Linked DNA regions of Paracoccus pantotrophus. Each later gene encodes a partner of the first gene's protein in a complex. Links are inferred from orthologs where the notes say so. Each region holds a gene or a part of one and is shown in the gene's direction. Other genes may lie near its edges.

Region 1 (4,821 bases):
GGGCGGGCAGCTGGAGATCGACTGGCGTGAGGACGGGGTCTGGATGACCGGGCCGACGGCGCATGTCTTCGACGGGGTCTGGCGCGGATGAAGGATCTGAAGCCCCCGGTTTTCGCCACCCTCGGCTGCCGGCTGAACGCCTATGAGACCGAGGCCATGCGCGAGATGGCCGAGGCCGCCGGGCTGCAGGGCGCGGTGATCGTGAACACCTGTGCGGTGACGGCCGAGGCGGTGCGCAAGGCCCGGCAGGAGATCCGCCGGCTGGCGCGCGAGAACCCCGGCGCCCCGGTCATCGTCACCGGCTGCGCCGCCCAGACCGAGCCCGAGACCTTCGCCGCCATGGCCGAGGTCAGCCGCGTCATCGGCAACCACGAAAAGATGCAGCCGGCAACCTGGGCCGCGATGCAGGCCCCCGACCTGATCGGCGAGACCGAGCGGGTGCAGGTCGACGACATCATGTCGGTGCGCGAGACGGCGGGCCACCTGATCGACGGCTTCGGCCGGCATCGGGCCTATGTGCAGGTGCAGAACGGCTGCGATCATCGCTGCACCTTCTGCATCATTCCTTACGGCAGGGGCAATTCGCGCTCGGTGCCGGCGGGGGTGGTGGTGGACCAGATCAAGCGGCTGCGGGATCGCGGCTTCAACGAGGTGGTGCTGACCGGGGTGGACCTGACCTCGTGGGGCGCCGATCTGCCGGGGCAGCCGCGGCTGGGCGATCTGGTCATGCGTATCCTGCGGCTGGTGCCGGATCTGCCGCGGCTGCGCATCAGCTCGATCGATTCGATCGAGGCGGACGAAAACCTGATGCTGGCCATCGCCACCGAGCCGCGGCTGATGCCGCATCTGCACCTGTCGCTGCAGGCCGGCGACGACATGATCCTGAAGCGGATGAAGCGCCGCCACCTGCGCGACGACGCCATCCGTTTCTGCGAGGCGGCGCGCAAGCTGCGGCCCGGCATCGTCTTCGGCGCCGACATCATCGCCGGCTTCCCGACCGAGACCGAGGCGATGTTTGAAAACAGCCTGAAGCTGGTCGAGGATTGCGGGCTGACCTTCCTGCATGTGTTTCCCTATTCGGCGCGGAAGGGCACGCCGGCGGCGCGGATGCCGCGCGTGCCCGGCCCGGCGATCAGGGAGCGCGCGGCGCGGCTGCGGGCGGCGGGCGATGCGGCGCTGGCCCGGCATCTTGAGGCCGAGCTCGGCGCGCTGCGCATGGTGCTGACCGAGGGGCCGCGGCTGGGCCGGACGGAGCATTTCACCGAGGTCGCCTTCGACCGCGACATGCCCGAGGGCACGCTGGTGGAGCTGCGCATCGCCGGCCATGACGGGCAGCGGCTGAGGGCCTGAGGGCGGCCGTTTCAGCGTGGCCGCGGGGGCTGTCTGCCCCCCGTCCACCGGCCTGCGGCCGCCGGACTCCCCCCGAGGATATTTGACCAAGAAAGAAGCCGGGGCGGGGTGCCGCCATTGCGGGTGCGGGCCTGGCGGGCATTTGCCCTGTTCGGGGGCGGGATTTTCGGCAAGCTGCGGAACATTTCCTTGCCGGGCGGGGCGGCTGTCCATAATCCTTGGGCCGATGACCTTGCTTTATACGCATCCCTCGGGCTTTTCGCATGTGACGCCGCCCAGCCATCCCGAGCAGGTGGCCCGGCTGGATGCCGTGTTGGCCGCGCTGGAGGGGATGGACCTGGAGCGGCGCGAGGCGCCCGAGGCGGCGGAGAGGGACATCCTGCGCGCCCATCCGGCCGGGTACCTGGCGCTTTTGCGGCGGAAGCTGCCGGCCGAGGGCTGGAGCATGCTCGATTCGGACACTTATCTGGCGCCGGGCAGCCTGGAGGCGGCGCGCCATGCCGCCGGCGGGGCCTGCGCCGCCGTGGATGCGGTGCTGGCGGGCGAGGCGCCCAATGCCTTCGTCGCCATGCGCCCGCCGGGCCATCATGCCGAGCGCATGAAGGCCATGGGGTTCTGCATCCTGTCCTCGGTCGCCATCGCCGCCCTGCGGGCGCTGGACCATCACGGGCTGGACCGGGTGGCGGTGCTGGATTTCGACGTGCATCACGGCAACGGCACCCAGGACGTGCTGTGGGACGAGAAGCGGGCGTTCTTCGCCTCGACCCACCAGGTGCCGCTTTATCCCGGCACCGGCGCGGCCTCGGAGCGGGGTGCGCATGGCCAGATCGTCAACATGCCGCTGGCGCCGGGCAGCGGCGGGGACGAGGCGCGCGCGGCCTGGCGGGCGATCTGCGACCGGGTCGCGGCCTGGCGGCCGCAGCTGGTGCTGGTCTCGGCCGGGTTCGACGCCCATGCCGACGACCCCCTTGCCGCGCTGATGTGGCGCGAGGCGGATTTCACCGCCATCACCCGGATGATCTGCGACACGGCGGCGGGGTGTTCGGCCCCGGTGGTATCGGCGCTGGAAGGCGGTTATGATCTGGCCGCTCTGGGCCGCTCGGCGCGCGCCCATGTCGATGTGCTGAGGGAGACTGCCGCGTGACCGGGACCGAGATCGAGAACATGTCCTTCGAGGAGGCGATGAAAGAGCTGGAGGCGACGGTCGGCCGTCTGGAGCATGGCGAGGCCACGCTGGAGGAATCGATCAAGCTCTACGAGCGCGGTGCGGCCCTGCGGGCGCATTGCGACAAGCGCCTGCGCGAGGCCGAGGAGCGGGTGGAAAAGATCACTTTGGCGGCCAACGGCCAGCCCGACGGGACCGTTCCGGCCGAGGGGCTGTGATGCGGGACCGCCTTGCCGAGGTGAAGGCGCAGGTCCAGGCCGCGCTGGACGAGGTCATGGCCGGCCTGCCCGAGGGCGAGCTGACCGATGCCATGCGCTATGCCTGCACCGGCGGCAAGCGCATCCGCGCCTTCCTGGTCATGGAATCGGCGCGGCTGTTCGGCTTGCCCGACGCAGCATCGCTGCCGGTCGCGGCGGCGGTCGAGGCGCTGCATGCCTATAGCCTGGTCCATGACGATCTGCCCTCGATGGACGACGACGACCTGCGCCGCGGCCTGCCCACCGTGCATGTGCAATGGTCCGAGGCCACCGCCATCCTGGCCGGCGACGCGCTGCAAAGCCTGGCTTTTGGCCTTTTGACCGAGCCGCTGGTCGGCCCGCCCGAGGCGCGGCTGGCGTTGGTGTGCGGCCTGTCCGATGCGGCGGGCGGGCGCGGCATGGTCTGGGGCCAGGCGCTGGACATCGCCGCCGAGACCGCCGCCGAGCCCTTGGACCTTGCCGCCATCACCCGGCTGCAGCAGGCCAAGACCGGGGCGCTGATCCAGTTCGCCGCCACCGCCGGCGCGGTCATGGCGGGCGAGGATCCCGGCCCGCTGGCGGAATATGCCCGCAACCTGGGCCTGGCCTTCCAGATCCAGGACGACATTCTCGACGTGACCGGCACCGAGGCCGAGACGGGCAAGCGCACCGGCAAGGACGGCGCCGCCAACAAGGCGACCTTCGTCTCGCTGCTGGGGCTGGAGGGCGCGCGGGACAAGGCGCGCGCGCTGGTCCGAGATGCCGAAGCCGCCCTTGATGCCTATGGCGAGGGCGCAGGAAACTTGCGGCAGCTCGCGCGTTTCGTTATCGAACGCGACGCCTGACAGCCCGCCCGGAGAGGGGCAAGCCATGACCGATGAAACTTCCCACCGCCCCGCGACGCCGATCCTGGACCGGGTTCACCTGCCGTCCGACCTCAAGGATCTGACCGATCGCGAGCTGCGGCAGCTTGCCGACGAGCTGCGGGCCGAGACGGTCAGCGCCGTTTCCGTCACCGGCGGCCATCTGGGCGCCGGGCTGGGCGTGGTCGAACTGACCGTGGCGCTGCACGCGGTCTTTGACGCACCGCGCGACAAGATCATCTGGGACGTGGGCCATCAATGCTATCCGCACAAGATCCTGACCGGGCGCCGCGACCGCATCCGCACCCTGCGGATGGAGGGCGGGCTTTCCGGTTTCACCAAGCGTTCGGAAAGTGCCTATGACCCGTTCGGCGCCGGGCACAGCTCGACCTCGATCAGCGCGGCGCTGGGCTTTGCCATGGCGCGCGAACTGGGCGGCGATCCGGGCGATGCCGTCGCGGTGATCGGCGACGGCGCGATGAGCGCGGGCATGGCCTTCGAGGCGCTGAACAATGCCGGCGACCTGGGCAAGCGGCTGTTCGTGGTCTTGAACGACAACGAGATGTCCATCGCGCCGCCCACCGGGGCGCTGTCGCGCTATCTGACCCGGCTTTACGCCGAGGGGCCGTTCCAGGATCTCAAGGCCGTCGCCAAGGGCGCGGTCGGCTTCCTGCCGCCCAGCCTGCAAGAGGGGGCGCGGCGGGCCAAGGAGATGCTCAAGGGCATGACCGTCGGCGGCACGCTGTTCGAGGAACTGGGGTTTTCCTATATCGGCCCGGTCGATGGCCACGACCTCGACCAGCTTCTGCCGCTTCTGCGCACGGTCAAGGCGCGGGCGACGGGGCCGGTGCTGCTGCATGTCGTGACCCGCAAGGGCAAGGGCTACGGCCCGGCCGAGCGCGCCGCCGACAAGGGCCATGCCACGGCGAAATTCGACGTTCACACCGGCGCGCAGGCCAAGGCGAAATCGAACGCACCCAGCTATACCTCGGTCTTTGCCCGTGCGCTGGTCGATCAGGCCAGCCGCGACGCCCGCATTGTCGCCGTCACCGCCGCCATGCCGGACGGCACCGGGCTGAATCTGTTCGCCGAGCGTTTTCCGCGCCGCTGCTTCGACGTGGGCATTGCCGAGCAGCATGCCGTGACCTTCTCGGCGGGGCTGGCGGCGGGGGGGATGAAGCCGTTCTGCGCGCTTTATTCGACCTTC
Region 2 (4,793 bases), on another replicon or contig:
CGACGATCTGCCCGTCGCGCCGCGCGGTTCCGGCGTGAAACACCATGCGGAAACTGTCCTCGGGCAGCGCATCGAGCCCGCCGATCATGCTGCCCTTCTCATAGGCGCCGGGATAGCCCTTCGCGGCCAGCACCACGGTGAGCGCGTGGTCGTCGGCCCAGCTCACCGCCATCTCGCCCAGCCGGCCCTCGGCGCAGGCCAGGATCAGGTCCAGCGCCTGCGCGCCCAGCCGCATCATCAGCACCTGGCATTCCGGGTCGCCGAAGCGGACATTGTATTCCACCAGCCGCGCCCGGCCGCCCTCGATCATCAGCCCAGCATAGAGCACGCCCTGGAACGGCGTACCGCGCCGCGCCATCTCGGCCACGGTGGGGCGCACGATCTCGGCCATCACCTGGTCCTGGATGGCTTCGGTCAGCACCGGGGCCGGGGAATAGGCGCCCATGCCGCCGGTATTCGGCCCGGTATCGCCGTCGCCCACGCGCTTGTGGTCCTGGGCGGTGCCGATCGGCAGACAATCCGTCCCGTCGCACAGGACGAAGAAGCTCGCCTCCTCGCCCTCCATGAACTCCTCGATCACCACCTCGGCCCCGGCCGTGCCGAAGGCGCCGCCGAAGGCGTCGTCTACGGCGGCGACGGCCTCGGCCTCGGTCATCGCGACGGTCACGCCCTTGCCGGCGGCCAGCCCGTCCGCCTTCACGACGATGGGCGCGCCCTGCGCGCGGATATAGGCCCGCGCCGGCTCGGCGGCATCGAAGCGCGCCCAGGCGGCGGTCGGCGCGCCGCAGGCGTCGCAGACCGCCTTGGTGAAGCTTTTCGAGGCCTCCAGCATCGCCGCCGCCCTGGACGGGCCGAAGACCAGGATCCCCGCCGCCCGCAATTCGTCGGCGACGCCGGCCGCCAGCGGCGCCTCGGGGCCGATCACCACCAGGTCGATGGCGTTCTCCTCGCAAAAGCCGATCACGGCGGGGCCGGACAGGATGTCCAGTTCCGCCAGCCGGGCCAGCGGCTCCATCCCGGCATTGCCCGGCGCGACGAACAGCCGGTCGCATTTCGGATTCTGCCGGATCGCCCAGGCCAGCGCATGTTCGCGCCCGCCGCTGCCGAGGATCAGGATGTTCATGCGAAAAGGCCCCCTTGCGAATGTCTGGCGACTTCTAGGAACTGCCCCGCGCCGGATCAATCCCCCAAACCCCTTGATCCCGCCCGCGCCCCGCGCCACAACCGGGCCATGGAGCTTTTCGAAGAGACGCCCGCCAGCAACGCCCATGAATTCACCGTCTCCGAGATCTCGGGCGCGGTGAAGCGCGTGCTCGAGGGCGAGTTCGGCCGCGTCCGCGTGCGCGGCGAGATCGGCCGCGTCTCGCGCCCCTCGTCCGGGCACCTTTACTTCGACCTCAAGGACGACCGCGCTGTGATCGCCGCCGTGACCTGGAAGGGGCAGGCCGCGCGCCTCTCGACCCGCCCCGAGGAGGGGATCGAGGTCATCGCCACCGGCCGGCTGACCACCTTTCCCGGCCAGTCGAAATACCAGCTGATCGTCGAGGAACTCGAACCCGCCGGCGTCGGCGCGCTGATGATGATGCTGGAGAAGCGCCGCAAGGCGCTGGCGGCCGAAGGGCTGTTCGACGAATCGCGCAAGCGCCCGCTGCCCTATCTGCCGCGGGTGATCGGCGTCGTGACCTCGCCCTCGGGCGCGGTGATCCGCGACATCCTGCACCGGCTGCGCGACCGCTTTCCGACGCGGGTGCTGATCTGGCCGGTGGCGGTGCAGGGCGAGGGCTGCGCGCCGCAGGTCGCCGCGGCGATCCAGGGCTTCAACGCGCTGCCCCAGGGCGGGGCGATCCCGCGCCCCGAGCTGATCATCGTCGCCCGCGGCGGCGGCAGCCTCGAGGATCTCTGGGGCTTCAACGAGGAAGCCGTGGTCCGTGCCGCCGCCGCCAGCGCGATTCCGCTGATCTCGGCCGTGGGGCACGAGACCGATACCACGCTGATCGATTTCGCCGCGGACCGCCGGGCGCCGACGCCCACCGCCGCGGCCGAGATGGCGGTGCCGGTGCGCGCCGAACTGGCCGCCCGGCTGGCCGAGATCCGGGCCCGGATGATGCGCGCCGCCCAGGGGGGCAACCAGCGCCGGCGCCAGCGGCTGGCCGACCTGGGCCGCGCGCTTGGCCGGCCGCAGGCGCTGACCGACCCGGCCCGGCAACGTTTCGACCTGTTCGCCGAGCGGCTGGAGCCGGCGCTGCGCGGTTTCGTGCGCGCCCGCCGCGACCGGCTGAACGCGCTGCCGCTGTCGCTGTCGGCCCTGCGCACCATGCTGCGCAGCCGGCGCGATGCGTTGCAAGGGCAGGGGCAGCGGCTGCCGCTTTGCCTTGAGCGGCTGGGCCGGCGCCGGACCGAGCGCCTGGCCGAGCTCGGCAGCCGATTGGAGCGGGCTCGCGCGCGGATGCTGGCCGATGCCGCGCGCCAGACCGCCCGCGACCGCGACATGCTGGAGCGCATGGCTGCAAGGCTTGCCGCCGCCGCCGCGCGCATGCTGCCGCCCCGCCGCGAGGCGCTGGAGCGGCTGGACCGCTTGCGCCAGACGCTGGGCTATCGCGAGACCCTGCGCCGCGGATTCGCCGTCGTGCATGGTCCTGCGGGCCTGCTGACCGAGGCGGCCGAGGCGGCGCAGGCCCCGCGTTTCGAGATCGAGTTCCTGGACGGCCGACTGACGGCGCGCCCCGACGCGCCCCCGGCAAAACCCGCCCGCAAGCCGCGCGAGCCCCGGGGCCAGAAATCGCTTTTCTAGCGCGCCAGGCCCAGGGCCGCGCAGCAGGATGCGGAAAACCGCCGCGCGGGCGGGGCTTTTCTCTTGCGGCGCGATGACCTATCTGCGGCATGAAGCGCAAGGAAGGCACCCATGGCCAAGATCACTTACATCGAGCACAACGGCACCGTCCACGAAATCGACGTCAAACCCGGCATGACCGTGATGGAGGGCGCGCGCGACAACGGCGTACCCGGCATCGATGCGGATTGCGGCGGCGCCTGCGCCTGTTCGACCTGCCATGTCTATGTGGCGTCGGAATGGGTGGACCGGCTGCCGCCCAGGGATCCGATGGAAGAGGACATGCTGGACTTCGCCTGGCAGCCCGATCCGGTGCGCTCGCGCCTGACCTGCCAGATCAAGGTGACGCCGGAACTCGACGGGCTGGTGGTGAACCTGCCCGAACGCCAGATCTGAGCGCAGCCGCGTCCCGCTCAGGCCTTTTCGCTGGTGGCGGGCGCGGATGCGGGCGCATTGGCCCGGATCAGGTTGCCCATGAACTCGGCGAATATCCGTTCGGCGAGTTCGCGGGTCGAGCGGGAATCGCCGTCGAACCAGGGATCGGTGCTGCGCGTCAGGAACATCATGTTGCCGCCCTTGACCAGGCAATGCAGCATCATGGTCGAGATGTCGATGTCGGTGTCCGGGGACAGGATGCCGAGCCGCTGCGCCTCGGACAGCTTGCGGTGATAGAGGTCGCGCATCGAGCTGGTATAGCGATGCAAGGCGCTGCCGGGCTTGATCGGGCCGCAAAGCCTATCGACCAGAAGCCGAAACAGCGTCGGATTCGCCTCGGCCCAAGCCAGATAGCTGTGGGCGATCGAATGCATCTGTTCGATCGGGTCGGCGGTATTGGCCTGGATCACCCCCTCGCGCAGCGCATCGTTGAGCAGGGTGACGGCGTGATAGATCAGCCCCTCGTGCAGTTCCTCGATCGAACTGAACATGCTGCGGATCTCTTCCTCGCTCGCCGCGGTGCGCGGGGCAAGTTCGGCGAGGTCAGAGGGCAGCCGGCCGCTTTCCTCCAGATGCTCCTGGGCGGCGAAGATCAAGCTTTGATAGATATTCCCCCGGCCTTCCATCAGCCGCTCCTGAGACAACTTGCTTCAAATCTAACAGAGTTTCTCCGCCGCGAAAGCCTGTAATCCCAAGCGGCGGAAAGAAGCTCAACCCTCGGCGCGGGACTGGCGCTTGCGCTCGTGCGGGTCCAGGTAACGCTTGCGCAGGCGGATGTTCTTGGGCGTGACCTCGACCAGCTCGTCATTGTCGATATAGGCGATGGCCTCTTCCAGCGACATGCGCACCGGCGGGGTCAGCCGCACCGCCTCATCCGTGCCCGAGGCACGCACGTTGGTCAGCTTCTTGCCCTTCAGCGGGTTCACTTCCAGGTCGTTGTCGCGCGAATGCTCGCCGATGATCATGCCCTGATAGACCTGCTCTTGTGCGCCGATGAACATCTTGCCGCGCTCTTCCAGGTTCCACAGCGCATAGGCCACCGAAACCCCGTCCTCCATGGAAATCAGCACGCCCTGGCGGCGGCCCTGGATCGCGCCCTTGTAGGGCGCCCAGCCGTGGAAGATGCGGTTCAGCACGCCGTTGCCGCGGGTGTCGGTCATGAACTCGCCGTGATAGCCGATCAGCCCGCGCGAGGGCACATGGGCGACGATGCGGGTCTTGCCGGTCCCGGCGGGGCGCATGTCCACCATCTCGCCCTTGCGGTCGCCGGTCAGCTTTTCGATCACCACGCCGGTATAGTCGTCATCGACGTCGATGATGACCTCCTCGATCGGTTCGAGGCGCTGGCCGTCCTCTTCGCGGAAGATGACGCGCGGGCGCGAGATCGACAGCTCGAATCCCTCGCGGCGCATGTTCTCGATCAGCACGCCCATCTGCAGTTCGCCGCGGCCCGAGACGATGAAGGCGTCGCCGCCCGGCGTGTCCTCGACCTTGATGGCGACATTGGTCTCGGCCTCTTTCATCAGCC

Evidence for each region. The genes of interacting proteins can lie anywhere in the genome.
Region 2: the proteins of ESD82_RS19810 (region 1) and xseA are in contact, whole or in part, in a cryo-EM structure (PDB 8TXR), measured with the Escherichia coli proteins. The link is inferred for Paracoccus pantotrophus from one-to-one orthologs.

The regions. Positions count from the first base shown.
Region 1 is NZ_CP044426.1:1,890,085-1,894,905, reverse strand. Bases 1,176-4,111 are described here. They hold ESD82_RS19810 (exodeoxyribonuclease VII small subunit), read left to right. Parts: upstream 1,176-2,490; coding sequence 2,491-2,733; downstream 2,734-4,111. Other genes in these bases: dxs (1-deoxy-D-xylulose-5-phosphate synthase), read left to right, coding at 3,622-4,111; ESD82_RS19805 (polyprenyl synthetase family protein), read left to right, coding at 2,733-3,596; ESD82_RS19815 (histone deacetylase family protein), read left to right, coding at 1,577-2,494; mtaB (tRNA (N(6)-L-threonylcarbamoyladenosine(37)-C(2))-methylthiotransferase MtaB), read left to right, coding at 1,176-1,350. Outside these bases: dapF (diaminopimelate epimerase), read left to right, coding at 1-91; more of mtaB, read left to right, coding at 97-1,175; more of dxs, read left to right, coding at 4,112-4,821. UniProt on the Escherichia coli protein: Bidirectionally degrades single-stranded DNA into large acid-insoluble oligonucleotides, which are then degraded further into small acid-soluble oligonucleotides.
Region 2 is NZ_CP044423.1:968,500-973,292, reverse strand. What follows is about bases 604-3,511. They hold xseA (exodeoxyribonuclease VII large subunit), read left to right. Parts: upstream 604-1,231; coding sequence 1,232-2,791; downstream 2,792-3,511. Other genes in these bases: ESD82_RS04665 (TetR/AcrR family transcriptional regulator), read right to left, coding at 3,244-3,511; ESD82_RS04670 (2Fe-2S iron-sulfur cluster-binding protein), read left to right, coding at 2,903-3,226; purD (phosphoribosylamine--glycine ligase), read right to left, coding at 604-1,123. Outside these bases: more of purD, read right to left, coding at 1-603; more of ESD82_RS04665, read right to left, coding at 3,512-3,891; translational GTPase TypA, read right to left, coding at 3,976-4,793. UniProt on the Escherichia coli protein: Bidirectionally degrades single-stranded DNA into large acid-insoluble oligonucleotides, which are then degraded further into small acid-soluble oligonucleotides.